4 regions of the Lysinibacillus sp. FSL K6-0075 genome follow, and region 1 is predicted to be linked to each of the others. Evidence: a T-box and tRNA genes for the amino acid it is inferred to sense, from the RefSeq annotation. Region 1 holds a T-box; the other regions hold tRNA genes.
The links. The T-box of region 1 lies ahead of metG (methionine--tRNA ligase). A T-box ahead of a tRNA ligase gene usually reads a tRNA of that ligase, here a tRNA-Met.

Region 1 (6,803 bases):
AGGGTTTACTAATCTTTCTACAGAGGAATTTGAGGGTATTTTTGAAGGATTCTTAAAGCTTGCCGATGCGAAGAAAGAAGTATACGATCACGACTTATACGTTATTGTTGAAAGCTATTATGAAAAACATGATACCAATAATAAAAATGCTACACATTATAGTGAACAATTCTTTGATTTCGATGATCTACAAGTCGTCAGCAATACAAGCTTCCCTTCTGCAAGTGTTAAGGTTCGTAAAGGCGGCGAAATATTTAAAGCTAGTGCAGTAGGCTCTGGCCCAATCGATGCCCTGTATTCAGCCATTGCAGAAATTACAAATATGGATGTAAAACTAGTGGAATATAATATCAATAGTGTTTCACGAGGCAAAGAGGCTTTAGGTAAAGTAAAAATTACGATTGAACACGAAGGCGAAAAGTATATTGCAAAAGCAGCGGATACAGATATTCTTAAGGCAAGTGCTCTAGCCTATATTAATGCGATCAATAGCATTGTAGTGACAAAATTAACACCTGTTATGAATTAAATGAAAATAGCAAAGCAGTATGGCCCATGAGTCATACTGCTTTTTCAATCCTAGTGACTATCCCTAACTAATTTTTGATATTCCTCATCAATTCGTTCAATATCAAGACGTTCAAACAATGGCGTCACCTCTTGAATTAATTGAGGCAGCTCTACTTGCTCATGCCACATCATTTCATTTATACCTACCATGTTTCTTACTTTCTTTGCTGAAAACGGTAAGAAGGGATGCAGCAGCTGTCCTAAATTCGCAATGATATAGACGCAAGTTGCTAATGTACGATTACATGCCTCTACGTTTTCTTTTACCTGTAGCCATGGCTGTTGTTCATCAAAATAACGATTAGCTCCGCGAATATACTCAAAAATGGACTCTAACGCCTGTTTGAAATGGCCACCTTCGATAAGAATACCCGCTTCATTAAACAATTGTACGGTTTGTTTTCGAATGTCGCTATCCACCTCAGCTTGTGGAACCCGACAAGCAAATGATTTCTCAATAAACTTCAATGTACGGTTTACAAAATTACCATAGGCTCCGAGTAGTTCACCATTATGGCTATAAATAAATTCCCGCCATGAAAAATCAGTATCACGATTTTCTGGCGCATTCATCGTTAGGAAGTAACGAATAGAATCCGCATCATAACGACTTAAAATATAAGGAACCCATACAGCCCAATTCTGACTAGTAGATAATTTGCGTTTTTCTAATGTTAAATACTCATTTGATACAATATGGGTAGGTAATGCCTTAGATCCAATTCCCATTAAAATGGCTGGCCAAATAACTGTATGGAATGGAATATTATCCTTTCCATGTACATAGTATGAAATGGTCTCTTCATTCCATAAATCTTCAATGGCTATTTGATGCTCTTTTGCCCATTCTAAACTTGCTGTTAAGTACCCTGCTACAGCTTCAATCCATACATATATTTTTTTCCCTTCAAAACCTGGCACTGGAACATCTATGCCATTCGGTAAATCTCTTGTTACTGCTCGGTCAGGAACTCCTTCTGCCAAGTATCGCTCCGTTAACCCTAAAGCATTGTCTCGCCAGCGTTTCTCGGCTTTCGCTTGAGCTAAATAGGACTCCAATCTTCCTTGAAATTGACTAAAGGTAAAATAAAAGTGCTCCGTTTCCCGAATAACAGGTTCATTCCCACAAATTTTGCAGCGCTTATCAATTAAATCCAATGGGTCTAAAATTTCTGAGCAGTTATCACATTGATCTCCTCTTGCTTTCGCTCCACAATTTGGACAGAGCCCCTCAACAAATCGATCTGGTAGGAATTGCTTATCCGTCTCACAGTAAGCCTGTTCAATTTTCTTTTTGTATAAAAAATTGTTAGCCAGTAGCTGTAAAAAAAGGGCCTTAACGGATTCATGGTGGTGCTCCGCATCCGTTCTTGTGTACAAATCATAGGTAAATCCTAAATCATGAAAGCATCTAGTAAATTCATCATGATAGTGATTGGCAATAGCCTCTGTCGTTGTATTCTCTTGCGCGGCACGAATAGAAATAGGTGTACCATTACAATCACTGCCTGATACATATAAAACCTGCTCACCCTTTTGTCGGTAATATCTAGCCAAAATATCACCTGGTAATAATGCGGCAACATGCCCTAAATGCAAAGAGCCATTTGCATACGGCCAAGCGCCTCCAATAACAATCGTCATTCTAAATTGCTCCCCTCACAGAAAAAATGGTAAAAAAAATCGCCCTAATCAAATCTGATTAGGACGAGTATACCCGTGTTACCACCTATATTTACAAATAGCTCACACTATTTGCCTCTATCAGTACGTCTCCATTCAAAAAGAGAGATACTGCCGCTGTTGTAACGAGTGCCCATCTCGTCGTAATCTACTGGCTAAAAAGCTTTCGGTACGAAGCTCAAAGGTCATTTTCAAAAGGGTTCATTTACCTCATTTCCACCAACAGAGGCTCTCTACAAAATGTTAATCCAATTTACTTTTCCTTTTCAATGCTTTGTCTATAGGATTGGCACTATTTTACGCCTTCTTGTGAGGAAATGCAATGATTGTCGTTAAATCGTCCCTTTTTTTTGATACACTTTCGTGCGTTAATCTAAAGTAACATTTACCAATGCAGTTAAATCATCGATCACTATATCTGCTTTTTCTAATTCCCTGTCTTGTGCAAAGTCAAAGCGAACGCCTATCGATAGTAACTGATTATCCTTTGCAGCTTGGATATCCGAAGAACGATCTCCTACCACTGCTCCGTACTCAATTTTGTTTTCATCTACAACTCTTTTAACCAGATCTGATTTATGCCCACTTGCAATAGCTTGAATGCTATAGATTCCCTTTATAAAACGCTCTAACTGATAGGTTTCAACGATTGCTTGTAAATAGTCGACCTGTCCATTGCTCGCTATGTATAACGGATAATTCTCTGACAATGTTGCAAGGGTTTGTTCAGCATGTGGATACAATGCACCCTTATGTCCACGTATTTGCTCAATCAGCTTTACATGGAATAATACATTGCTCTCTTCTCGTATCTCCAGCGTATGCATAGGGCATAATGTTTCCCACACAACAGGTAAAGGAACACCCATTATTTCTCGATATTTTTCTATCGGCGTTTCGCCCTGCCATAAGCCACTTGTCCGCAGCACATCAAATGTTGCATCGAGCGCAGGCTCTAAAATAAGATTGGTTTGAAATAGTGTGCCATCCATATCAAAAATAAACGCTTTATTCATAGAATCACTCCTTCATTAATTATCAAAAAACGCCATATGCGGCTTTTCTTGCTTATAATAATCCAAACGATCTTGCAAAGTTCCTGTATGAAACTCAAATTTATGACCATCTGGGTCCGTAAAGTAAATCGATTTTTTGTCCTTCTCATCTCTTTGTCGACCTGCTAAAATATTGACCTTTAGTTGCACCAATTTGTCATACATCTTATCAAAGTCATCTTCCGCGATTGTGAAGGCAATATGCGTATAGGACTGATGGATGTCATTGCGCGGTATATCCTTCTCAACATTAAGAGCGAGCCACAGCCCATTTACATCAAAATAGGCTGTGCTGTTCCCCTTTACTAGCAACTTGGCATCGAATACTTTTTCATAAAATGTGATGGATTCCTCTAGATTAGATACTGAAAACAGTAAATGATTGATGTTTTGAATTGTCATAGCTGTACTCCCAATGTTTATTTTTTTCCCTTTTTCATTCCCTTAGCTATTTGCTTCCACTTGCGTTGCTCCTCAAGTTTTGCCTGGGTATTTGCTTTGCGCTCCATGTAAGCCAATTCTCTTTGCAGCTTAAAATAACTTTGTAGACGATATTGATCTAAGTCCCCATCTACAATAGCTTGCTGGACAGCACAATAAGGCTCTTTTTGATGCGTACAATCACGATAACGACAAGCTGTTGCTAGTTCCTCAATATCTTGAAAGCTTGAAGCTAAACTATCACCTTGATCCCACAATTGAAACTCACGCATCCCTGGCGTATCGATTAAACAGCCACCAGCAGGCAATACTACTAGCTCTCGATGGGTCGTTGTATGACGTCCCTTAGCATCATCCTCACGAATACCTGCTACTTTCATCAGTACCTCACCACATAAGGCATTTGTTAATGTGGATTTTCCTGCTCCTGAAGACCCCAATAATGCTCCAGTGACTCCCTCTGTGAATAACGACTGAATTTCCTTTAGACCTTCGCCGGATAGAGCACTCGTTACAAAAATATCTACACCAAAGGCTACAGACTCCACTTCTTGCACTAAGCTCGAAACATCCTCGCACAAATCTGCTTTTGTCAGGACAATAATAGGCTTTGCACCTGAATCCCAAGCGGCCACTAAATATCTCTCCAAACGTCGAATATTAAAATCAGCGTTCAAGCTCATAACAAGTAACACGATATCGACATTTGATGCGACAATCTGTTCTTGAATTTCCGTTCCTGCAACTTTACGTGAAAATACAGATTTTCGTTGCAATAGCTGATGAATAATTGCGCGTTCCTCACCGGGCATTTTCTCTACTAGCACCCAATCACCAACTGCTGGATAGTCCTCTCGAGCTAAAGACGTATACGCATAATGACCAGCAATTGTCGCCAGCCATTCTCCCTCCTCAGCTAACACGCGATAAGAATGCTTATGCTCTAAAGTAACCCTTGCAGGCACACAATTTTTTAATTTAGCCTGTTCTTTCATTTCTATCATTTGCTCTTGAAAATATGTTGTAAAACCTAATGTTGTTAATTTCAATTTATTTTCCTCCTAAACGTGCATATCAATGATGCCTCAGCGAAAAATTCTATGTCATCCGCAAGAGGCCATATCGCAATTTAGCATTTTTTAAACTACGATAAAAAAACCTTGTAGCTGCAATTCGGCAGTTACAAGGTTTCACAGGCACGTTTAAAAGATACACAAATACCCCGAGTTATAGCACGGCGTCATTTTGTATATTTTAGGCGTGTGAAATTGAACAAACCGAATTGCAGTTCGCTAATTACAGATCTATTCATCATGTCACATCACCTACTTTCCATTTAGTTGTTATCAATATAGCTAAATTTTCATAAATTGTCAATTATAATATTATAAGCATTTATTCCAATCATCCACGCATACAATGAAAAAACCACTAAATGCGAGGAGATGTTGAGTTGCCTAAAATCATTTCAATTAGCACATATCAACCACCTTTCACATTACAGCAAGAAAACGCAGAGAAACTAACGAAAGAGCTTTTCTATGCAAAAATTCCAAAACTAGAGCGCTACTTAAAGGTTTTTGAAAATGGTGGCATCGACACACGTCATTTTTGTGTGCCACCCGAATGGCATCGTACGAATCACTCCTTTGAAGAACGTAATAATTTATATATTGAGTTAGCTACACAATATAGTGTAAGTGTCATCCAATCTTGTTTGGAAAATAACTCCTTTTTATTCACACCTATTTCTTCTGAAGAAATTGATGCCATCATTTTTGTTAGTAGTACAGGAATTTCAACACCTAGCATTGATGCACGTGTTATGAACAAGCTTTCTTTTTCAGATCGACTGAAACGTATTCCTTTATGGGGACTTGGTTGTGCAGGAGGAGCTGCTGGTGTAAGTAGAGCCTATGATTTTTGTAAAGCCCATCCACAAGCAAAGGTACTTGTCGTTTGTGTCGAGTTATGTAGCCTCACTTTTCAGCCAAATGATTTTTCTAAAAGCAATTTAATCGGTGCTTCCCTTTTTGCAGATGGTGCGGCATGTATACTTGTTTGTGGAGATGAAGTCGCTATCGAAACAAAAAGACCAATCCCTGATATTCTAGCTACAGGTTCTAAATGGATGCCAGATTCAGAAAATGTGATGGGTTGGGATGTAAAAAATAACGGGCTTCATGTTATTTTTCAAAAAAGTATTCCTTCCATTATTACCAATTGGCTCGGACCTTTCATTGAACAATTTTTAATGGATCAAGGACTGTATAGCGAACAACTTACTCATTTCATTGCGCATCCTGGAGGAAAAAAGGTATTAAAAGCTTATGAAGATACACTTTATTTATCTCCCCAAAAAACCGACATTTCTCGGGAAATATTGCGGCAACGTGGCAATATGTCGTCACCAACAGTGTTATATGTATTAGAGCAATTTATGTTACATGAAGGACAAGTGGAGGATACAGGCTTGCTCGTAGCTCTTGGCCCTGGTTTTTGTGCAGAAGCTGTATTATTAAACTGGAGGGAGTAACATGATCTTCTATCTTATTTTTACCCTTGTCGTTCTACAAAGATTGACAGAGGTTGTCATTGCTAAGCGCAATGAAAAATGGATGCTTTCACAAGGAGCCTATGAAGTAGGTGCTTCACACTATCCTTATATGGTTGCCATGCATATTAGCTTTTTTCTGTTTTTAATGGTGGAAATCACTACAAATAACAACGGAATCTCGCCCTTATTTCCATTATTTTTTATATTATTTATAGCCGTGCAGGCATTACGGATCTGGTGTATTCGTTCTTTAGGAACTTTTTGGAATACAAAAATTCTCATTTTACCTGATGCACAAGTTGTTCGTAAAGGGCCATATGAATATATGCGCCACCCTAATTATGCGGTAGTTTGTTTGGAAATCCTTTTACTACCTCTCATGTTTCAGGCTTACTTTACGGCATTTTGTTTTACATTATTAAATATTACAATGCTTTCTGTACGAATACCTATAGAAGAAAAAGCATTACGAGATGCTACTAATTATAATCGTGTAT
Region 2 (6,803 bases), 810 kb from region 1:
CAATAGTGAGTTACTTGCTAAACGATTCGCACCATGTACACCTGTACAGGCAACCTCACCAACTGCATATAAGTTTGGTATAGTAGTTCTTCCTTTGTCATCAGCAATAACACCACCCATTAAGAAATGACTTCCTGGAGCCACGGGGATTAGGCGATCTTGTAAATGAACTTGATTGTCATGACAAAGCTGAGCAATTGTTGGAAATTTTGCTTCAAAGTCTTGTATGTTTGCAATATCAATGAACGTTTCTTCACCTGCAGCCCGTTTTGTAAATAGTGCTAGTGCCGTAATATGTCTTGGAGCTAAGTCAAGTTGGGCATGCAAGCCCGTCATAATCGGCTGACGTTGTGCATCGACAAAGATACCGCCAGCTCCCCGGACAGCTTCAGAAACTAATCCCTTTGCTTCATTTTTGCACCAAAGCAGACTTGGGTGAAATTGCATAAATTCCATATCACTGATGGCAGCACCTGCTCGAAATGCTAATGCGATCCCATCGCCTGTATTGGTTGGAAAGTTAGATGTACTTGAATAGAGGGCACCTGCACCGCCTGTCGCTAAAATCACATGATGTGCCCAATAGCGTTTTGTACCTTTTTCTCCTTTAGTGAGTACTCCCACACAGTCACCATCTGTATTACGTAAAAGCTCATAAGCCATTTCATAGCAATTTATCTTCGTTTTTGGTGAAAGTTGATGAAGCAAGTAATCTATGAAAACCTGACCTGTACGATCACCACCTGCATGTAGAATACGATGGTGACTATGTGCTCCCTCAAGTCCTAGAGCAGGTTTTCCGTCAACCTGCCGATCAACTGGGAGCCCATTCTTTAGATATTTCTGCATAATTGCAGTGCCGTTTTTTATAAGTGTTTCAACATGTCTTTTCTCATGATGATACTCTCCAGCTTTTAATGTATCAGCAATGTGGTGTTGAATATGATCTTCCTCACTTGTAACAGCAGCAATGCCACCTTGTGCACGATAAGAGCTACTCATATATATAGATGATTTTGTAACAATTTGTATTTGAAAATGTTTTTCAAGCAGTAAAGCAGCCTGAAGTGCAGCAATACCACTACCAATGATAAGGACGTCTGTCTTTACATCCATAGTTATACCTTCTTTACAGTTGTCTTGACACCTATCTTTACATAAAATAAAAAAGAAAACAAGACCTGATGAACTAGAGAGGAAGAAGACAATGATTTATATGGATTATGCTGCAACGTCACCTATGACAAGGAATTCTCTTGAGGCATATGTAGAGGTTGCACAACGTTATTATGGAAACAGTGCAAGTCTGCATGATCTAGGGGGACAAGCCCTTTATTTTGTCCAGCAGTCAAGAAATGTTGTAGCCCATGCTCTAGGCGTAAATAGTGATGGTGTAATTTTTACAGGGAGCGGAACTGAAGGAAATCTCATAGCCATCTTGTCATTAGCGCTAGCCTCTAAAAAAGGAAAACACATTATTTCATCTCAAGCCGAACATACGTCTGTGCATGCAGCTTTGAATACACTTGAGAAAAAGGGCTTTGTTGTAACGAAATTACCATTGCAGAAGGATGGTTGCGTTGATCTGGTCCAATTGCAACAAACAATTCGTGAAGATACAGCTTTGATTACCATTCAACATGTCAATTCTGAAATTGGTTCTATCCAGCCTGTGAAGAAAATTGTAGAGATGGCAAGAAAGTCAAATATTTTCTGTCATGTTGATTGTGTGCAATCATTTGGCAAACTACCTATACCAAAAGGAGCAGATGCGATTACCATCTCAGCTCATAAAATAGGTGGACCAAAGGGGTGTGGTGCTGTTTATCTGAATCCCGCAATTCGTGTACCTTCATTAACACCAGGTGTAACCCATGAGAGAGGGCTAAGAGGGGGAACATTAGATACTCCTGCAATTGTGGCCTTTGCGGCGGCAATTGAAAACTATCAATATGAATTGCAACATTACGAGACTTTAAGAAATTTTTTCAAAAATGATTTATCTGAAACATGTCAACTTGTTGAGTGTAAACAGCAACTACCTAATATTTGTGGGGTAATGATGGAGAAAGTAGAGGGGCAATATGTTCTTTTAAAGTTAAATGAAGCAGGAATTTGTATTTCTACGGGTAGTGCATGTGATATTCATAGTGAATCTGGAACAAAGGCCATTTTATCAATGGGTTTCTCTTTAGAAGCGGCACGCCAATTTTTTAGAATATCTTTTGGTCCTTCCACCACACTTGATGATATTACAAAATTAAAAATAGAGCTTTCAAATATTTAATGAAAAGACGAGTGGAGGATTTTCTATGTTCTTCACTTGTTTTCAAATAGATTATAAGTTAAGAAAATATACAAAATAAAATAATTGTTTTCTTTTGAAACAACAATTGCTATAATATTTTGCAGGGCAATAATTTCTCTTACTTAACAAAAATATCTTCAAAACGTAATAATTTCTTTTTTTTTATAAAAAAGTATTGCATAATGTTAGAAAACGTTATACAATAATTCTTGTCTTGAAGGACAGGTAAACAACTTCAAAACGAGATACATAACAAAGTCTAGTGATGATGGCAAAGAGGTCACACCCGTTCCCATACCGAACACGGAAGTTAAGCTCTTTAGCGCCGATGGTAGTTGGGGGCTTCCCCCTGTGAGAGTAGGACGTCGCTAGGCATAGTACCCAGGAGGATTAGCTCAGCTGGGAGAGCATCTGCCTTACAAGCAGAGGGTCGGCGGTTCGAGCCCGTCATCCTCCACCATATGCCGGTTTAGCTCAGCAGGTAGAGCAACTGACTTGTAATCAGTAGGTCGTGGGTTCGATTCCTATAGCCGGCACCATTTTTTCGAGCCATTAGCTCAGTTGGTAGAGCATCTGACTTTTAATCAGAGGGTCGAAGGTTCGAGTCCTTCATGGCTCACCATTTTTGAAATAATAATAAGCGGGTGTGGCGGAATTGGCAGACGCACTAGACTTAGGATCTAGCGCCGCAAGGCGTGGGGGTTCGACTCCCTTCACCCGCACCATTATTTTCATTGCCAGATAAAAAAACTTATGCACATGCGGAAGTAGTTCAGTGGTAGAACACCACCTTGCCAAGGTGGGGGTCGCGAGTTCGAACCTCGTCTTCCGCTCCAAATGTGCCGGGGTGGCGGAACTGGCAGACGCACAGGACTTAAAATCCTGCGGTAGGTGACTACCGTACCGGTTCGATTCCGGTCCTCGGCACCATTTTAAATGCGCCCGTAGCTCAATTGGATAGAGCGTCTGACTACGGATCAGAAGGTTATGGGTTCGACTCCTGTCGGGCGCGCCAAAAGAACAACGGGAAGTAGCTCAGCTTGGTAGAGCACTTGGTTTGGGACCAAGGGGTCGCAGGTTCGAATCCTGTCTTCCCGACCATTTCCTAAAAATTTATGGGGCCTTAGCTCAGCTGGGAGAGCGCCTGCCTTGCACGCAGGAGGTCAGCGGTTCGATCCCGCTAGGCTCCACCATAAGTAAATTAACCAGTATAAAGATCCTGGCGGCGTAGCTCAGCTGGCTAGAGCGTACGGTTCATACCCGTAAGGTCGGGGGTTCGATCCCCTCTGCCGCCATCTTAAGGACCTTTAGCTCAGTTGGTTAGAGCAGACGGCTCATAACCGTCCGGTCGCAGGTTCGAGTCCTGCAAGGTCCACCATTTATATATTGTAACGGAGGTATACCCAAGTCTGGCTGAAGGGATCGGTCTTGAAAACCGACAGGCGGGTAACACCGCGCGGGGGTTCGAATCCCTCTACCTCCTCCAGTTTTAAATTTTTATAAATGGTGCTTTAAAAACTCGAAACAGCATAAAATTATCGCGGGGTGGAGCAGTGGTAGCTCGTCGGGCTCATAACCCGAAGGTCGTTGGTTCAAATCCGGCCCCCGCAACCAAAAGGTCCCGTGGTGTAGCGGTTAACATGCCTGCCTGTCACGCAGGAGATCGCCGGTTCGATCCCGGTCGGGACCGCCATTTTTAAAATAAAAGTCATGAGAAGCAAAAGAGTGAGCAAGCTTAGCATGGACGAAATGGGTCAGTAGCTCAGTTGGTAGAGCATTAGATTGAAGCTCTAAGTGTCGGCGGTTCGATTCCGTCCTGACCCACCATTTATGCGGGTGTAGTTTAATGGTAAAACCTCAGCCTTCCAAGCTGATGTCGTGGGTTCGATTCCCATCACCCGCTCCAAGGGCCTATAGCTCAGCTGGTTAGAGCGCACGCCTGATAAGCGTGAGGTCGATGGTTCGAGTCCATTTAGGCCCACCATTATTCCGAAGTAGCTCAGTTGGTAGTAGCACCTGACTGTTAATCAGGTTGTCGCAGGTTCGAGTCCTGCCTTCGGAGCCATTTTTATTTTGGGGAAGTACTCAAGAGGCTGAAGAGGCGCCCCTGCTAAGGGTGTAGGTCGGGTAACCGGCGCGAGGGTTCAAATCCCTCCTTCTCCGCCATGGGCCCGTTGGTCAAGTGGTTAAGACACCGCCCTTTCACGGCGGTAACACGGGTTCGAATCCCGTACGGGTCATACTAAGTGCAGTAGATGAATTTACATCTACTGCACTTTTTAATTTACTTAAAAATAGCTAGATAATAATAAACCTTTACAGAAATTAGATCCTGTAAGGGTTTATTGTTTTTCTGGAGGTTTAGATTGGAATTCTCGGTGTTTGTAGGTCCAAAACCAATGTATAACTGATATATTTGCTTGCTCTGACTACCCCTGTTTAATTTTGGTAATAAATTTTGTATTTTAAAGCTAGATCGACTAAGCTATTGGTAAAGGGGGAGATAGGTATGAAGGAAAAATTAAAGTGGGTGCACAATCAGCTAGACAACACAAACCAAGGCTCACCATTACTATCATATTTTACACTGGAACAAGTAAAGAAGGTTGGTCAATTTCAGCGTACATATGAGCGATTTGAGCAGACACCTCTCCATCATCTTGAGGCACTTGCTTCATATATGGGTGTAGAAAAAATCATGGTTAAAGATGAATCTTATCGATTTGGTTTAAATGCCTTTAAAGTATTAGGCGGTATTTATGCAATTGCGCAATATATTGCCAATAAGCTTGGGAGGAATATAAAGGAGCTATCGTTTGAACAGTTAAAATCTCCGGAAGTAAAAGCAGAAGTAGGCGATTTAACATTTATTTCAACGACAGATGGTAATCATGGTCGTGGTGTTGCATGGGCAGCTAGAGAACTGGGTTTTCAAGCGCGAATATATATGCCAGCTGGCAGCGCGGCTGAGCGTTTACAGCATATTAAAAGTGAAGGGGCTTTTGCTGAAATTACGACAATGAATTATGACGATACTGTTCGTTATACCTCACAGCTTGCACAAAAAAATGGCTGGGTTCTGGTTCAGGATACAATGTGGGATGGCTATGAAGAAATTCCATTATGGATTATGCAAGGTTACACAACCATTGTGCAGGAGATTGTTGAACAGATACAGCTAGCCCCGACACATGTATTTTTGCAAGCGGGTGTAGGATCCTTTGCAGGAGCAGTAGTTGCGTTTTTACAGCAATACTATGAGCAGGAAGTTACTTTTGTATTGGTTGAGCCTCATGTCGCTAATTGCTATTATGAAAGCTTTAAAAAAAATACGGATCAATTTGTCTCTGTTGGCGGGGAGATGCAAACGATTATGGCAGGGCTTGCTTGCGGTGAACCGAATCCACAGGCTTGGCAAATCTTAAAAGCCTCCACAAAAATAAGTATCTCCTGCGAGGAAGAAATAGCAGCTACAGGTATGCGCGTTCTTGGCAATCCATTAGACACAGACACTCGCATTATAGCTGGTGAATCAGGAGCGGCGCCATTTGGTTGCTTTTATGAAATAATGACAAATGAACAATATAAGGAATTAAAAAATGCCTTACACCTAAATGAACATGCGAGGGTGCTGTTTATTAATACAGAGGGTGACACAGATAAAGAGAACTATCGACAAATAGTATGGCATGGGAAATATGCGAACCAATAGCAAACTAGTGATGAACTAGCTTGCTATTTTACTTTGTAAAAGGTTTTATTGGTGTATCTTAATGTTGGCAATTTTATAAGCACCATAATCATCCGTAATAACTGTATAAGTTTTATAGCGATCATAGAATTGGTAATTACCTTGTGCATCATAAAAATCAAAAGTTTCATTCATGTCAACATAATATTGACCATTTGAGTATTGTACATCTAGCACATCATTGTTTGTAAAATAGAAGTAATGACCCTGGTAGGCAATCTCATTAATGTATTTCTCCAATTCTTGATATGCTGTACTGCCAGGTGAAAGCATATCAGCTATCCAATAAAAATCACCATCATTGAGTGCCATTTCATAATAGAGACGGAATGCTTGCACGAATTGACCTGCTAGTAAGGCGTCTGTTTCGTTGGTGGGTTTTGTTTCAATAGTAGATTGTTGACTACCTTCATAAACATTCGCAATAGCCCGAACCTCATTTGCAGAAAGTGGTTTAGCAATCCATCCATCAAATTGATCAAGCATACTATAAAGGGGAATGGAAAAGGCAAAGTTAGTACTTGTATCAGTTGTATAAAGTAGTGAGTTAATTCCAATTACTTTGCCTGTATTAACATCAACTAATGGGCCACCGCTGCTACCTTTATCAATTTGTGCATCTACCTGATAAATTTGCTTATAAATAAAATTTTCAAGTTTCATATCACGTTTATTACCTGTTATATAGCCAATAGAAGCCGAATTTTCAAAACCTTGTGGACTACCAAATGCAATGACTTCTAG
Region 3 (6,803 bases), 800 kb from region 1:
TCACAGTTCAACATACAGAGATTATTCGCAAAGCACACCCAACTATGAGAATTATTGTTCACCCTGAGTGCAGTCGTGAAGTTGTAGCAGCAGCTGATGATGCAGGCTCCACAAAATACATTATTGACACAATCAATCGCGCTCCGAGCGGATCTTCATGGGCCATTGGAACAGAAATGAACTTAGTCAATCGCATTATTAAGCAGCATCCAGATAAACATATTGTCTCTTTAAATGAAAACTTTTGTCCTTGCTTAACAATGAATCGTATTGACCTGCCGCATTTGTTATGGAGCCTCGAAAGTATTGAGCAGGGGCAACCTCATAACCGTATACAAGTAGATGAACATACTACTGCTGAAGCACTTAGCTCACTTGAAAGAATGCTAGCTAGAGGATAAATAGATAGGCTTTATCAACAGAAAGGTTGTATAAATAACCTTTCTGTTTTTTATGGTGATATAACATCTGCTTTAAATAATTTAAATGTCTGCCATTTTTGCCCACAATGCTAAAATTGACATGACTTAAGGCGCTATGATACTGTCGATTTGGAGGTGATACTAAATGGCTTTTCAATCGAAAAATATCTTTATCAATTTACCAGTGAAAGATCTAAACAAATCTATCAACTTTTTTAAGGAATTAGGTTTTGAGTTCAATCAACAATTCAGTGATGAAACAACGGCCTCAATGATTATTAGTGAAAATATCTTTGTATTAATAATGGTGGAAGAACGATTTAAAGGGTTTAGTAAGAAAGAAGTTACAGATACTACTACTTCTGCAGAAGCAATCTTATGCCTTTCTGTCGAAAATCGAGAACAAGTAGATCAATTAGTGAATAAGGCACTTGCCTCTGGTGGTAAACCTTATAGTGAACCACAAGATCACGGATTTATGTATGGTTGGGGTTTTCAAGATGTAGACGGGCATATCTGGGAAGTAGTTTATATGGACGAAAATGCATTGAATCAAGCGTAAAATTTATATCTATGAATATAAAAAAACAGTAGATGCAACTGCATCTACTGTTTTTAGTATGACCCGTACGGGATTCGAACCCGTGTTACCGCCGTGAAAGGGCGGTGTCTTAACCACTTGACCAACGGGCCCATGGCGGAGAAGGAGGGATTTGAACCCTCGCGCCGGTTACCCGACCTACACCCTTAGCAGGGGCGCCTCTTCAGCCTCTTGAGTACTTCCCCAAAATAAAAATGGCTCCGAAGGCAGGACTCGAACCTGCGACAACCTGATTAACAGTCAGGTGCTACTACCAACTGAGCTACTTCGGAATAATGGTGGGCCTAAATGGACTCGAACCATCGACCTCACGCTTATCAGGCGTGCGCTCTAACCAGCTGAGCTATAGGCCCTTGGAGCGGGTGATGGGAATCGAACCCACGACATCAGCTTGGAAGGCTGAGGTTTTACCATTAAACTACACCCGCATAAATGGTGGGTCAGGACGGAATCGAACCGCCGACACTTAGAGCTTCAATCTAATGCTCTACCAACTGAGCTACTGACCCATTTCGTCCATGCTAAGCTTGCTCACTCTTTTGCTTCTCATGACTTTTATTTTAAAAATGGCGGTCCCGACCGGGATCGAACCGGCGATCTCCTGCGTGACAGGCAGGCATGTTAACCGCTACACCACGGGACCTTTTGGTTGCGGGGGCCGGATTTGAACCAACGACCTTCGGGTTATGAGCCCGACGAGCTACCACTGCTCCACCCCGCGATAATTTTATGCTGTTTCGAGTTTTTAAAGCACCATTTATAAAAATTTAAAACTGGAGGAGGTAGAGGGATTCGAACCCCCGCGCGGTGTTACCCGCCTGTCGGTTTTCAAGACCGATCCCTTCAGCCAGACTTGGGTATACCTCCGTTACAATATATAAATGGTGGACCTTGCAGGACTCGAACCTGCGACCGGACGGTTATGAGCCGTCTGCTCTAACCAACTGAGCTAAAGGTCCTTAAGATGGCGGCAGAGGGGATCGAACCCCCGACCTTACGGGTATGAACCGTACGCTCTAGCCAGCTGAGCTACGCCGCCAGGATCTTTATACTGGTTAATTTACTTATGGTGGAGCCTAGCGGGATCGAACCGCTGACCTCCTGCGTGCAAGGCAGGCGCTCTCCCAGCTGAGCTAAGGCCCCATAAATTTTTAGGAAATGGTCGGGAAGACAGGATTCGAACCTGCGACCCCTTGGTCCCAAACCAAGTGCTCTACCAAGCTGAGCTACTTCCCGTTGTTCTTTTGGCGCGCCCGACAGGAGTCGAACCCATAACCTTCTGATCCGTAGTCAGACGCTCTATCCAATTGAGCTACGGGCGCATTTAAGATGGTGCCGAGGACCGGAATCGAACCGGTACGGTAGTCACCTACCGCAGGATTTTAAGTCCTGTGCGTCTGCCAGTTCCGCCACCCCGGCACATTTGGAGCGGAAGACGAGGTTCGAACTCGCGACCCCCACCTTGGCAAGGTGGTGTTCTACCACTGAACTACTTCCGCATGTGCATAAGTTTTTTTATCTGGCAATGAAAATAATGGTGCGGGTGAAGGGAGTCGAACCCCCACGCCTTGCGGCGCTAGATCCTAAGTCTAGTGCGTCTGCCAATTCCGCCACACCCGCTTATTATTATTTCAAAAATGGTGAGCCATGAAGGACTCGAACCTTCGACCCTCTGATTAAAAGTCAGATGCTCTACCAACTGAGCTAATGGCTCGAAAAAATGGTGCCGGCTATAGGAATCGAACCCACGACCTACTGATTACAAGTCAGTTGCTCTACCTGCTGAGCTAAACCGGCATATGGTGGAGGATGACGGGCTCGAACCGCCGACCCTCTGCTTGTAAGGCAGATGCTCTCCCAGCTGAGCTAATCCTCCTGGGTACTATGCCTAGCGACGTCCTACTCTCACAGGGGGAAGCCCCCAACTACCATCGGCGCTAAAGAGCTTAACTTCCGTGTTCGGTATGGGAACGGGTGTGACCTCTTTGCCATCATCACTAGACTTGCACATGGATGTGCTGGCTTCTGCGTTGCAACACGGATGTTGCGTTCTTAGCAGAAGTTCCTTTTAAAAGCTTCAAAATACATAGTATCTTAAAAACTTGTTGAAAGTGTTGTTCTTTCAAAACTGGATAAACGATACATTGAATGGTTCAAACGTTTTGGTTAAGTCCTCGATCGATTAGTATTCGTCAGCTCCATGTGTCACCACACTTCCACCTCGAACCTATCTACCTCATCGTCTTTGAGGGATCTTACTTACTTGCGTAATGGGAAATCTCATCTTGAGGGGGGCTTCATGCTTAGATGCTTTCAGCACTTATCCCGTCCACACATAGCTACCCAGCGATGCCTTTGGCAAGACAACTGGTACACCAGCGGTGTGTCCATCCCGGTCCTCTCGTACTAAGGACAGCTCCTCTCAAATTTCCTACGCCCACGACGGATAGGGACCGAACTGTCTCACGACGTTCTGAACCCAGCTCGCGTACCGCTTTAATGGGCGAACAGCCCAACCCTTGGGACCGACTACAGCCCCAGGATGCGATGAGCCGACATCGAGGTGCCAAACCTCCCCGTCGATGTGGACTCTTGGGGGAGATAAGCCTGTTATCCCCGGGGTAGCTTTTATCCGTTGAGCGATGGCCCTTCCATGCGGAACCACCGGATCACTAAGCCCGTCTTTCGACCCTGCTCGACTTGTAGGTCTCGCAGTCAAGCTCCCTTGTGCCTTTACACTCTACGAATGATTTCCAACCATTCTGAGGGAACCTTTGGGCGCCTCCGTTACCTTTTAGGAGGCGACCGCCCCAGTCAAACTGTCCGCCTGACACTGTCTCCTGCCCCGCTAAGGGGCATGGGTTAGAATTTCAATACAACCAGGGTAGTATCCCACCGACGCCTCCTTCGAAGCTGGCGCTCCGAGATCTCTGGCTCCTACCTATCCTGTACAAGTTGTACCAAAATTCAATATCAGGCTACAGTAAAGCTCCACGGGGTCTTTCCGTCCTGTCGCGGGTAACCTGCATCTTCACAGGTACTATAATTTCACCGAGTCTCTCGTTGAGACAGTGCCCAGATCGTTACGCCTTTCGTGCGGGTCGGAACTTACCCGACAAGGAATTTCGCTACCTTAGGACCGTTATAGTTACGGCCGCCGTTTACTGGGGCTTCAATTCGCAGCTTCGCTTGCGCTAACCACTCCTCTTAACCTTCCAGCACCGGGCAGGCGTCAGCCCCTATACGTCACCTTACGGTTTTGCAGAGACCTGTGTTTTTGCTAAACAGTCGCCTGGGCCTATTCACTGCGGCTCTCATGCGCTTGCACGCTCAAGAGCACCCCTTCTCCCGAAGTTACGGGGTCATTTTGCCGAGTTCCTTAACGAGAGTTCTCTCGCACACCTTAGGATTCTCTCCTCGACTACCTGTGTCGGTTTGCGGTACGGGCACCTCTCACCTCGATAGAGGCTTTTCTTGGCAGTGTGAAATCAGGAACTTCGTCCATACGGACTCGCCATCACAGCTCAACGTTACAGTGTGCGGATTTGCCTACACACACGCCTTACTGCTTGGACGCGCATATCCAACAGCGCGCTTACCCTATCCTACTGCGTCCCCCCATTTCTCAAACGGTGAGGAGGTGGTACAGGAATATCAACCTGTTGTCCATCGCCTACGCCTATCGGCCTCGGCTTAGGTCCCGACTAACCCTGAGCGGACGAGCCTTCCTCAGGAAACCTTAGTCATACGGTGGACGGGATTCTCACCCGTCTTTCGCTACTCATACCGGCATTCTCACTTCTAAGCGCTCCACCAGTCCTTCCGGTCTGACTTCAACGCACTTAGAACGCTCTCCTACCACTGACATCGTAGATGTCAATCCACAGCTTCGGTGAATCGTTTAGCCCCGATACATTTTCGGCGCAGCGTCACTCGACCAGTGAGCTATTACGCACTCTTTAAATGATGGCTGCTTCTAAGCCAACATCCTGGTTGTCTGTGCAACGCCACATCCTTTTCCACTTAACGATTACTTTGGGACCTTAGCTGGTGGTCTGGGCTGTTTCCCTTTTGACTACGGATCTTATCACTCGCAGTCTGACTCCCGTGTATAAATATCTGGCATTCGGAGTTTGTCTGAATTCGGTAAACCGGGATGGCCCCCTAGTCCAAACAGTGCTCTACCTCCAGTATTCTCATCACGAGGCTAGCCCTAAAGCTATTTCGGAGAGAACCAGCTATCTCCAAGTTCGATTGGAATTTCTCCGCTACCCACACCTCATCCCCGCACTTTTCAACGTGCGTGGGTTCGGGCCTCCAGTAAGTGTTACCTCACCTTCACCCTGGACATGGGTAGATCACCTGGTTTCGGGTCTACGACCACGTACTATTTCGCCCTATTCAGACTCGCTTTCGCTGCGGCTCCGCCTTCTAAAGCTTAACCTCGCACGTAATCGTAACTCGCCGGTTCATTCTACAAAAGGCACGCTATCACCCATTAACGGGCTCTAACTACTTGTAGGCACACGGTTTCAGGATCTCTTTCACTCCCCTTCCGGGGTGCTTTTCACCTTTCCCTCACGGTACTGGTTCACTATCGGTCACTAGGTAGTATTTAGCCTTGGGAGATGGTCCTCCCGGATTCCGACGGAATTTCACGTGTTCCGCCGTACTCAGGATCCACTCAGGAGAGAACGAACTTTCGACTACAGGGCTTTTACCTGCTCTGGCGGACCTTTCCAAGTCGCTTCATCTAACTCGCTCTTTTGTAACTCCGTATTGAGTGTCCTACAACCCCAAGAGGCAAGCCTCTTGGTTTGGGCTCTTCCCGTTTCGCTCGCCGCTACTCAGGGAATCGATTTTTCTTTCTCTTCCTCCAGGTACTTAGATGTTTCAGTTCCCTGGGTCTGCCTTCAAGACGCTATGTATTCACGTCAAGATACTACGCGATTAAACGTAGTGGGTTCCCCCATTCGGAAATCTCCGGATCAAAGCTCACTTACAGCTCCCCGAAGCATATCGGTGTTAGTGCCGTCCTTCTTCGGCTCCTAGTGCCAAGGCATTCGCCGTGCGCCCTTAATAACTTAACCAAGTTATTAAGCCTATAAAAAACTTAAAAAAATAAATGTGTTTGTTACAATTTCAATGTCGTTTTATCCAGTTTTCAAAGAACAAGTTTTGAAGTGTTTCATTCAAAAGAATGAACCTTCAAAACTGAACGCAAAACGTAATCTTACAAACCCAAGGTTTGTATTCCGAAATAATCCTTAGAAAGGAGGTGATCCAGCCGCACCTTCCGATACGGCTACCTTGTTACGACTTCACCCCAATCATCTATCCCACCTTCGGCGGCTGGCTCCAAAAGGTTACCTCACCGACTTCGGGTGTTACAAACTCTCGTGGTGTGACGGGCGGTGTGTACAAGGCCCGGGAACGTATTCACCGCGGCATGCTGATCCGCGATTACTAGCGATTCCGGCTTCATGTAGGCGAGTTGCAGCCTACAATCCGAACTGAGAACGACTTTATCGGATTAGCTCCCTCTCGCGAGTTGGCAACCGTTTGTATCGTCCATTGTAGCACGTGTGTAGCCCAGGTCATAAGGGGCATGATGATTTGACGTCATCCCCACCTTCCTCCGGTTTGTCACCGGCAGTCACCTTAGAGTGCCCAACTAAATGATGGCAACTAAGATCAAGGGTTGCGCTCGTTGCGGGACTTAACCCAACATCTCACGACACGAGCTGACGACAACCATGCACCACCTGTCACCGTTGCCC
Region 4 (6,803 bases), 440 kb from region 1:
TGAAACCGTGTGCCTACAAGTAGTTAGAGCCCGTTAATGGGTGATAGCGTGCCTTTTGTAGAATGAACCGGCGAGTTACGATTACGTGCGAGGTTAAGCTTTAGAAGGCGGAGCCGCAGCGAAAGCGAGTCTGAATAGGGCGAAATAGTACGTGGTCGTAGACCCGAAACCAGGTGATCTACCCATGTCCAGGGTGAAGGTGAGGTAACACTTACTGGAGGCCCGAACCCACGCACGTTGAAAAGTGCGGGGATGAGGTGTGGGTAGCGGAGAAATTCCAATCGAACTTGGAGATAGCTGGTTCTCTCCGAAATAGCTTTAGGGCTAGCCTCGTGATGAGAATACTGGAGGTAGAGCACTGTTTGGACTAGGGGGCCATCCCGGTTTACCGAATTCAGACAAACTCCGAATGCCAGATATTTATACACGGGAGTCAGACTGCGAGTGATAAGATCCGTAGTCAAAAGGGAAACAGCCCAGACCACCAGCTAAGGTCCCAAAGTAATCGTTAAGTGGAAAAGGATGTGGCGTTGCACAGACAACCAGGATGTTGGCTTAGAAGCAGCCATCATTTAAAGAGTGCGTAATAGCTCACTGGTCGAGTGACGCTGCGCCGAAAATGTATCGGGGCTAAACGATTCACCGAAGCTGTGGATTGACATCTACGATGTCAGTGGTAGGAGAGCGTTCTAAGTGCGTTGAAGTCAGACCGGAAGGACTGGTGGAGCGCTTAGAAGTGAGAATGCCGGTATGAGTAGCGAAAGACGGGTGAGAATCCCGTCCACCGTATGACTAAGGTTTCCTGAGGAAGGCTCGTCCGCTCAGGGTTAGTCGGGACCTAAGCCGAGGCCGATAGGCGTAGGCGATGGACAACAGGTTGATATTCCTGTACCACCTCCTCACCGTTTGAGAAATGGGGGGACGCAGTAGGATAGGGTAAGCGCGCTGTTGGATATGCGCGTCCAAGCAGTAAGGCGTGTGTGTAGGCAAATCCGCACACTGTAACGTTGAGCTGTGATGGCGAGTCCGTATGGACGAAGTTCCTGATTTCACACTGCCAAGAAAAGCCTCTATCGAGGTGAGAGGTGCCCGTACCGCAAACCGACACAGGTAGTCGAGGAGAGAATCCTAAGGTGTGCGAGAGAACTCTCGTTAAGGAACTCGGCAAAATGACCCCGTAACTTCGGGAGAAGGGGTGCTCTTGAGCGTGCAAGCGCATGAGAGCCGCAGTGAATAGGCCCAGGCGACTGTTTAGCAAAAACACAGGTCTCTGCAAAACCGTAAGGTGACGTATAGGGGCTGACGCCTGCCCGGTGCTGGAAGGTTAAGAGGAGTGGTTAGCGCAAGCGAAGCTGCGAATTGAAGCCCCAGTAAACGGCGGCCGTAACTATAACGGTCCTAAGGTAGCGAAATTCCTTGTCGGGTAAGTTCCGACCCGCACGAAAGGCGTAACGATCTGGGCACTGTCTCAACGAGAGACTCGGTGAAATTATAGTACCTGTGAAGATGCAGGTTACCCGCGACAGGACGGAAAGACCCCGTGGAGCTTTACTGTAGCCTGATATTGAATTTTGGTACAACTTGTACAGGATAGGTAGGAGCCAGAGATCTCGGAGCGCCAGCTTCGAAGGAGGCGTCGGTGGGATACTACCCTGGTTGTATTGAAATTCTAACCCATGCCCCTTAGCGGGGCAGGAGACAGTGTCAGGCGGACAGTTTGACTGGGGCGGTCGCCTCCTAAAAGGTAACGGAGGCGCCCAAAGGTTCCCTCAGAATGGTTGGAAATCATTCGTAGAGTGTAAAGGCACAAGGGAGCTTGACTGCGAGACCTACAAGTCGAGCAGGGTCGAAAGACGGGCTTAGTGATCCGGTGGTTCCGCATGGAAGGGCCATCGCTCAACGGATAAAAGCTACCCCGGGGATAACAGGCTTATCTCCCCCAAGAGTCCACATCGACGGGGAGGTTTGGCACCTCGATGTCGGCTCATCGCATCCTGGGGCTGTAGTCGGTCCCAAGGGTTGGGCTGTTCGCCCATTAAAGCGGTACGCGAGCTGGGTTCAGAACGTCGTGAGACAGTTCGGTCCCTATCCGTCGTGGGCGTAGGAAATTTGAGAGGAGCTGTCCTTAGTACGAGAGGACCGGGATGGACACACCGCTGGTGTACCAGTTGTCTTGCCAAAGGCATCGCTGGGTAGCTATGTGTGGACGGGATAAGTGCTGAAAGCATCTAAGCATGAAGCCCCCCTCAAGATGAGATTTCCCATTACGCAAGTAAGTAAGATCCCTCAAAGACGATGAGGTAGATAGGTTCGAGGTGGAAGTGTGGTGACACATGGAGCTGACGAATACTAATCGATCGAGGACTTAACCAAAACGTTTGAAACATTCAATGCACGTTTATCCAGTTTTGAAAGAATAAAATATTATAATATACTTGTAATTTTTATAAGATATGTTATAATAAGTATTGTCTTTCAAATAGTCTAGTGATGATGGCAAAGAGGTCACACCCGTTCCCATACCGAACACGGAAGTTAAGCTCTTTAGCGCCGATGGTAGTTGGGGGCTTCCCCCTGTGAGAGTAGGACGTCGCTAGGCTATATACTAAAATTATTCCGAAGTAGCTCAGTTGGTAGTAGCACCTGACTGTTAATCAGGTTGTCGCAGGTTCGAGTCCTGCCTTCGGAGCCATTCTTGGAGAGTTGTCCGAGTGGCCGAAGGAGCACGATTGGAAATCGTGTAGGCGGTTAACACTGTCTCAAGGGTTCAAATCCCTTACTCTCCGCCAGCACTTTGATTTGTTCCAATAGTTGGCCCCTTGGTCAAGTGGTTAAGACACCGCCCTTTCACGGCGGTAACACGGGTTCGAATCCCGTAGGGGTCACCATTTAAATACCCAGATGGAGGATTAGCTCAGCTGGGAGAGCATCTGCCTTACAAGCAGAGGGTCGGCGGTTCGAGCCCGTCATCCTCCACCATTATTTTTTACAATAGTATATATCATTATCGCGGGGTGGAGCAGTGGTAGCTCGTCGGGCTCATAACCCGAAGGTCGTTGGTTCAAATCCGGCCCCCGCAACCAAATGGTCCCGTGGTGTAGCGGTTAACATGCCTGCCTGTCACGCAGGAGATCGCCGGTTCGATCCCGGTCGGGACCGCCATTTATTTTAATAACATGGGTCAGTAGCTCAGTTGGTAGAGCATTAGATTGAAGCTCTAAGTGTCGGCGGTTCGATTCCGTCCTGACCCATCATGTTTTTTTGCCGGTGTAGCTCAGTTGGTAGAGCAACTGACTTGTAATCAGTAGGTCGTGGGTTCGACTCCTATCGCCGGCACCATGTATTCCCGGAGGGGTAGCGAAGTGGCTAAACGCGGCGGACTGTAAATCCGCTCCTTAGGGTTCGGCGGTTCGAATCCGTCCCCCTCCACCAGTTTTAATCTAATAGGGGCATAGTTTAACGGTAGAATAGAGGTCTCCAAAACCTTTGATGTGGGTTCGATTCCTACTGCCCCTGCCAATTTAATTTTATGGCGGTTGTGGCGAAGTGGTTAACGCACCTGATTGTGGTTCAGGCATTCGTGGGTTCGATTCCCATCAGTCGCCCCATTTAATTTTAAATTAGAATAATACCAAATAGTAATTATGGCGGTTGTGGCGAAGTGGTTAACGCACCTGATTGTGGTTCAGGCATTCGTGGGTTCGATTCCCATCAGTCGCCCCATTTTTATCTAATTATCTTTTGGGGTATAGCCAAGCGGTAAGGCAACGGATTTTGATTCCGTCATGCCCTGGTTCGAATCCAGGTACCCCAGCCATTTTTTGCGGAAGTAGTTCAGTGGTAGAACACCACCTTGCCAAGGTGGGGGTCGCGAGTTCGAACCTCGTCTTCCGCTCCAAGTATGATGGCGGCATAGCCAAGTGGTAAGGCACAGGTCTGCAACACCTTTATCACCGGTTCAAATCCGGTTGCCGCCTCCATATTTTAACTGCTAATCGGTTTATCCGATTTTTTTTATCGCCATTATGCCGGTGTGGCGGAATTGGCAGACGCGCACGACTCAAAATCGTGTTCCTTTGGAGTGTCGGTTCGACCCCGACCACCGGTATCTAAAACTAGCAATAGAATGCTACGTATCAAGGCTTCACACTTAATTGTGTGGAGTCTTTTTTGTGTTCCTTTACACTACAAAATCAATTCAAGTAGTGTGCGGAGGTAGTGTAACAGAGCCTTTGTATGCAACAATTGCTGTTAATATCCCGACTTCGATAGTTGATTGTCCAATAGAATAATAGGGAATATAACCCAAAAGAAAAAACGTCACTACGGTTAAGTAAATGACGTTTTGTGATGTTATTGATCTCGTGATTTATTTGTGGTCATTTCTATTAAGTCTTGAATAAACTCAGGAGTCTCAATGGATGTAAAAATTTAGAAACTTGTTGTCGCGCTTGTTTCTCATTGTATGGGAACGGTCATGGGCCAATTTTATCAATTCAATCGCCAAACTCTTCTTGTACACGTTCTTCAATCCATAGGCTTTTGCGTTCAAAGCGATATTTAAGTGATAAAGTTCTTTGTCTGTTAGCGGTCTTTCTTCCATATATAAAACCCTCCGCCGATAATTTTTTTGTATCTTAGTAATTGGTGGATTTTAGTAATTAGTATTATGATAATAAATTGAAAAATAGCAGACAAATAGAAAATTTCCCTATTTTTTATTTTCGAAATATTCTTTTATATAATACCCTTCCTCCTCTGGCGTTGACAAACGAGTTGCTTTTCCTAGGGCTTCTTCACCTCCGCCTTGTTGTAATTTCCAAATTTTATTATGGTCGTCAACGGCGTTTGAAAAATCACCTTTCGACCATCTTTCCAATATTGGAATGTAAAGATCGTTATGTTCATAATCGTTCATTTTACATACAGCCAACAATCGGTCAACCTTTTCTTGTGTTATTTGCTCGTGACCCCATTGAGCACCAGATTGAACCTTTTGGTGAGACATGCTGTGAATGGCTTCATTTATTTTGTCTTCTATTAAGTTGTCAGGATAAAGCAATTCTTCTTTTGTTTTACTTTCGAGAATTGCTCCGTCACCTTCAACAACAATTGTTTTTGTTGAAAGTGAGCAGGTTGAGCAGGTTTTTCTATTGGATTTGTGAATTGAGTGTAAGCAAAAGCTGCACCGATGATGGCTGCTATTACAATGATAATAGTAGTCGATTTTGTTTTTCTTTTCATTCTATTAACTCCTCATTGTAATTTGTATGATTATGTAATTATATATTGCTTTATATTATGTAATTAGGTTAATAATAACAGATTATTATAATTAAACGGGATTGATTAAGGGAAGCAAAACAAAAAAAGTCCATGTTTATTTTTCAAACATGAGCTTTTTTAATAAAATTTAATTTGGACATTGTAAGGCGTTTATTGTTCTTCTACTGATACATTTCTGTAAAAGTATCGATTGCCAATTGATCGTTTCCTTCAATGGTTTCTTTTAGAAGATGTGCATAAGTTCTCATTGTTGTTTCAATGTCTTCATGACCTAAGCGTCTACTTATGTATTCCCCGCAAATCAAATTTTCTGTGAAAAGTGTGAAGTAAAAATGTTCCCTGAGGGCTATTGTTTGCCTGTTACCACATTTGAAGTGGAGACGGACAAGTGTGGGTGCTTTCCCCTCATTTATTTTAATTAGGAATAGTATACTTTTTCTACTTTATATAATGTTTGCTCGATAGTCGAGCAGAGAACGGCATCTACATTGTAAAATTTAACTCGAAAGTATAAACTTTTCAAAAAGTTCTTTATATTATTTTTTTGCTTAAAGGCAGGGAGAAATTCTGAATTTTTCTCCACATCACCAAAACTTTGAATCCATTGCTCTACATGAGTCTGACTAAGTATTTTTCTATTTAATACACTAATTATACATTTTACCATTCTTTCATCTTCCCCATCGGAGTAAACTCGATCTGTTATGGTCATCTTTTCGTAAACCAAATCGAGGATAGTTAAGAGGTCACTTTTATCCAGTTCGGAGCATTGGGCCAAATCATCTAAAGCATCTGCTGCATGGGCTATAGCATGAGCCCAGCCTTTTTCTTCGTCATACCCACGGTAATCTCGCTCTTCCTGTACATTGTAAAATACTTTCTCTTTTATCTGATGAATTTGCTCTCTTGAGAGAAATGGTGATTCTCTATTCCTTGTGAAGAGGAGCGGTATGACTAGCATGGAGAAAGATCGAGTGAAGACAGAGTCTGTATTTGTTTCACCAAGCTTAAAAAGCAGATGGTTTTTATCCAAAACAACTGGTAGAAGTTGTTCTAGTTCGTTTGCTGTTAGAGAATTATCAGGAATCCAATGTGATAAGGTCGTATAAATTAGCTCATCACGTAGTTGGGCATCCAAAGAACCGATGTTATTTATCATTTCTAGCATCAACTGGAATGTATCGGGGGGTGCCTGGTATCCATTTTCTTTTATTAATATCAACTTTTCTTTTAAATTCATTTTACACGCTCCTACTAGAAATTTTCTGAACTAACTTTTTCAAGGGTTTCTACTGACTATACGACTTCTTCCCTTACTATGAGGTACAGATAGGATCAGAGACAATCCGCAATAGCAGAAAGGAATAAATTATTTCCAAGAGGTTTATTTCCTCATAAAATCCATAAAATTCCTCCTCCTTCGATTGTATTTTATACGATAACTTACTATCTAAAAAACTTTCCCACCCGATTTTAGGATAAAGAACCCATATAATAATATTAAAAATTTTCATTGT

Region 2: it encodes a tRNA-Met, which carries the amino acid that the T-box ahead of metG (methionine--tRNA ligase) is inferred to sense. The anticodon was not compared.
Region 3: it encodes a tRNA-Met, which carries the amino acid that the T-box ahead of metG (methionine--tRNA ligase) is inferred to sense. The anticodon was not compared.
Region 4: it encodes a tRNA-Met, which carries the amino acid that the T-box ahead of metG (methionine--tRNA ligase) is inferred to sense. The anticodon was not compared.

What each region holds. Positions count from the first base shown of each region.
Region 1 covers NZ_CP151947.1:4,616,916-4,623,718, forward strand. Annotated here, with positions in the region: gene MHB65_RS23165 (2-isopropylmalate synthase) at 1-529, shown strand, start outside; gene metG (methionine--tRNA ligase) at 580-2,214, opposite strand; T-box leader at 2,271-2,532, opposite strand; gene MHB65_RS23175 (HAD hydrolase-like protein) at 2,622-3,269, opposite strand; gene fosM (FosM family fosfomycin resistance protein) at 3,285-3,710, opposite strand; gene rsgA (ribosome small subunit-dependent GTPase A) at 3,728-4,798, opposite strand; gene MHB65_RS23190 (3-oxoacyl-[acyl-carrier-protein] synthase III C-terminal domain-containing protein) at 5,203-6,285, shown strand; gene MHB65_RS23195 (isoprenylcysteine carboxyl methyltransferase family protein) at 6,287-6,803, shown strand, end outside.
Region 2 covers NZ_CP151947.1:3,804,319-3,811,121, reverse strand. Annotated here, with positions in the region: gene nadB (L-aspartate oxidase) at 1-1,116, opposite strand, end outside; gene MHB65_RS18835 (cysteine desulfurase family protein) at 1,217-2,287, shown strand; rRNA gene rrf (5S ribosomal RNA) at 2,567-2,682, shown strand; tRNA gene MHB65_RS18825 (tRNA-Val) at 2,693-2,768, shown strand; tRNA gene MHB65_RS18820 (tRNA-Thr) at 2,772-2,847, shown strand; tRNA gene MHB65_RS18815 (tRNA-Lys) at 2,855-2,930, shown strand; tRNA gene MHB65_RS18810 (tRNA-Leu) at 2,949-3,033, shown strand; tRNA gene MHB65_RS18805 (tRNA-Gly) at 3,070-3,144, shown strand; tRNA gene MHB65_RS18800 (tRNA-Leu) at 3,150-3,238, shown strand; tRNA gene MHB65_RS18795 (tRNA-Arg) at 3,247-3,323, shown strand; tRNA gene MHB65_RS18790 (tRNA-Pro) at 3,333-3,409, shown strand; tRNA gene MHB65_RS18785 (tRNA-Ala) at 3,426-3,501, shown strand; tRNA gene MHB65_RS18780 (tRNA-Met) at 3,530-3,603, shown strand; tRNA gene MHB65_RS18775 (tRNA-Ile) at 3,610-3,686, shown strand; tRNA gene MHB65_RS18770 (tRNA-Ser) at 3,702-3,794, shown strand; tRNA gene MHB65_RS18765 (tRNA-Met) at 3,848-3,922, shown strand; tRNA gene MHB65_RS18760 (tRNA-Asp) at 3,926-4,001, shown strand; tRNA gene MHB65_RS18755 (tRNA-Phe) at 4,060-4,135, shown strand; tRNA gene MHB65_RS18750 (tRNA-Gly) at 4,141-4,214, shown strand; tRNA gene MHB65_RS18745 (tRNA-Ile) at 4,216-4,292, shown strand; tRNA gene MHB65_RS18740 (tRNA-Asn) at 4,297-4,373, shown strand; tRNA gene MHB65_RS18735 (tRNA-Ser) at 4,384-4,474, shown strand; tRNA gene MHB65_RS18730 (tRNA-Glu) at 4,477-4,548, shown strand; gene MHB65_RS18725 (diaminopropionate ammonia-lyase) at 4,818-6,020, shown strand; gene MHB65_RS18720 (trypsin-like peptidase domain-containing protein) at 6,066-6,803, opposite strand, start outside.
Region 3 covers NZ_CP151947.1:3,813,099-3,819,901, forward strand. Annotated here, with positions in the region: gene nadA (quinolinate synthase NadA) at 1-401, shown strand, start outside; gene MHB65_RS18855 (VOC family protein) at 568-984, shown strand; tRNA gene MHB65_RS18860 (tRNA-Glu) at 1,044-1,115, opposite strand; tRNA gene MHB65_RS18865 (tRNA-Ser) at 1,118-1,208, opposite strand; tRNA gene MHB65_RS18870 (tRNA-Asn) at 1,219-1,295, opposite strand; tRNA gene MHB65_RS18875 (tRNA-Ile) at 1,300-1,376, opposite strand; tRNA gene MHB65_RS18880 (tRNA-Gly) at 1,378-1,451, opposite strand; tRNA gene MHB65_RS18885 (tRNA-Phe) at 1,457-1,532, opposite strand; tRNA gene MHB65_RS18890 (tRNA-Asp) at 1,591-1,666, opposite strand; tRNA gene MHB65_RS18895 (tRNA-Met) at 1,670-1,744, opposite strand; tRNA gene MHB65_RS18900 (tRNA-Ser) at 1,798-1,890, opposite strand; tRNA gene MHB65_RS18905 (tRNA-Ile) at 1,906-1,982, opposite strand; tRNA gene MHB65_RS18910 (tRNA-Met) at 1,989-2,062, opposite strand; tRNA gene MHB65_RS18915 (tRNA-Ala) at 2,091-2,166, opposite strand; tRNA gene MHB65_RS18920 (tRNA-Pro) at 2,183-2,259, opposite strand; tRNA gene MHB65_RS18925 (tRNA-Arg) at 2,269-2,345, opposite strand; tRNA gene MHB65_RS18930 (tRNA-Leu) at 2,354-2,442, opposite strand; tRNA gene MHB65_RS18935 (tRNA-Gly) at 2,448-2,522, opposite strand; tRNA gene MHB65_RS18940 (tRNA-Leu) at 2,559-2,643, opposite strand; tRNA gene MHB65_RS18945 (tRNA-Lys) at 2,662-2,737, opposite strand; tRNA gene MHB65_RS18950 (tRNA-Thr) at 2,745-2,820, opposite strand; tRNA gene MHB65_RS18955 (tRNA-Val) at 2,824-2,899, opposite strand; rRNA gene rrf (5S ribosomal RNA) at 2,910-3,025, opposite strand; rRNA gene MHB65_RS18965 (23S ribosomal RNA) at 3,186-6,113, opposite strand; rRNA gene MHB65_RS18970 (16S ribosomal RNA) at 6,295-6,803, opposite strand, start outside.
Region 4 covers NZ_CP151947.1:4,180,994-4,187,796, reverse strand. Annotated here, with positions in the region: rRNA gene MHB65_RS20955 (23S ribosomal RNA) at 1-2,373, shown strand, start outside; rRNA gene rrf (5S ribosomal RNA) at 2,484-2,599, shown strand; tRNA gene MHB65_RS20945 (tRNA-Asn) at 2,616-2,692, shown strand; tRNA gene MHB65_RS20940 (tRNA-Ser) at 2,698-2,789, shown strand; tRNA gene MHB65_RS20935 (tRNA-Glu) at 2,814-2,888, shown strand; tRNA gene MHB65_RS20930 (tRNA-Val) at 2,904-2,979, shown strand; tRNA gene MHB65_RS20925 (tRNA-Met) at 3,009-3,083, shown strand; tRNA gene MHB65_RS20920 (tRNA-Asp) at 3,087-3,162, shown strand; tRNA gene MHB65_RS20915 (tRNA-Phe) at 3,179-3,251, shown strand; tRNA gene MHB65_RS20910 (tRNA-Thr) at 3,264-3,339, shown strand; tRNA gene MHB65_RS20905 (tRNA-Tyr) at 3,349-3,432, shown strand; tRNA gene MHB65_RS20900 (tRNA-Trp) at 3,446-3,519, shown strand; tRNA gene MHB65_RS20895 (tRNA-His) at 3,533-3,608, shown strand; tRNA gene MHB65_RS20890 (tRNA-His) at 3,648-3,723, shown strand; tRNA gene MHB65_RS20885 (tRNA-Gln) at 3,743-3,817, shown strand; tRNA gene MHB65_RS20880 (tRNA-Gly) at 3,824-3,898, shown strand; tRNA gene MHB65_RS20875 (tRNA-Cys) at 3,907-3,980, shown strand; tRNA gene MHB65_RS20870 (tRNA-Leu) at 4,028-4,108, shown strand; gene MHB65_RS20865 (DUF6241 domain-containing protein) at 4,712-5,062, opposite strand; gene MHB65_RS20860 (hypothetical protein) at 5,041-5,244, opposite strand; gene MHB65_RS20855 (DUF2785 domain-containing protein) at 5,705-6,526, opposite strand.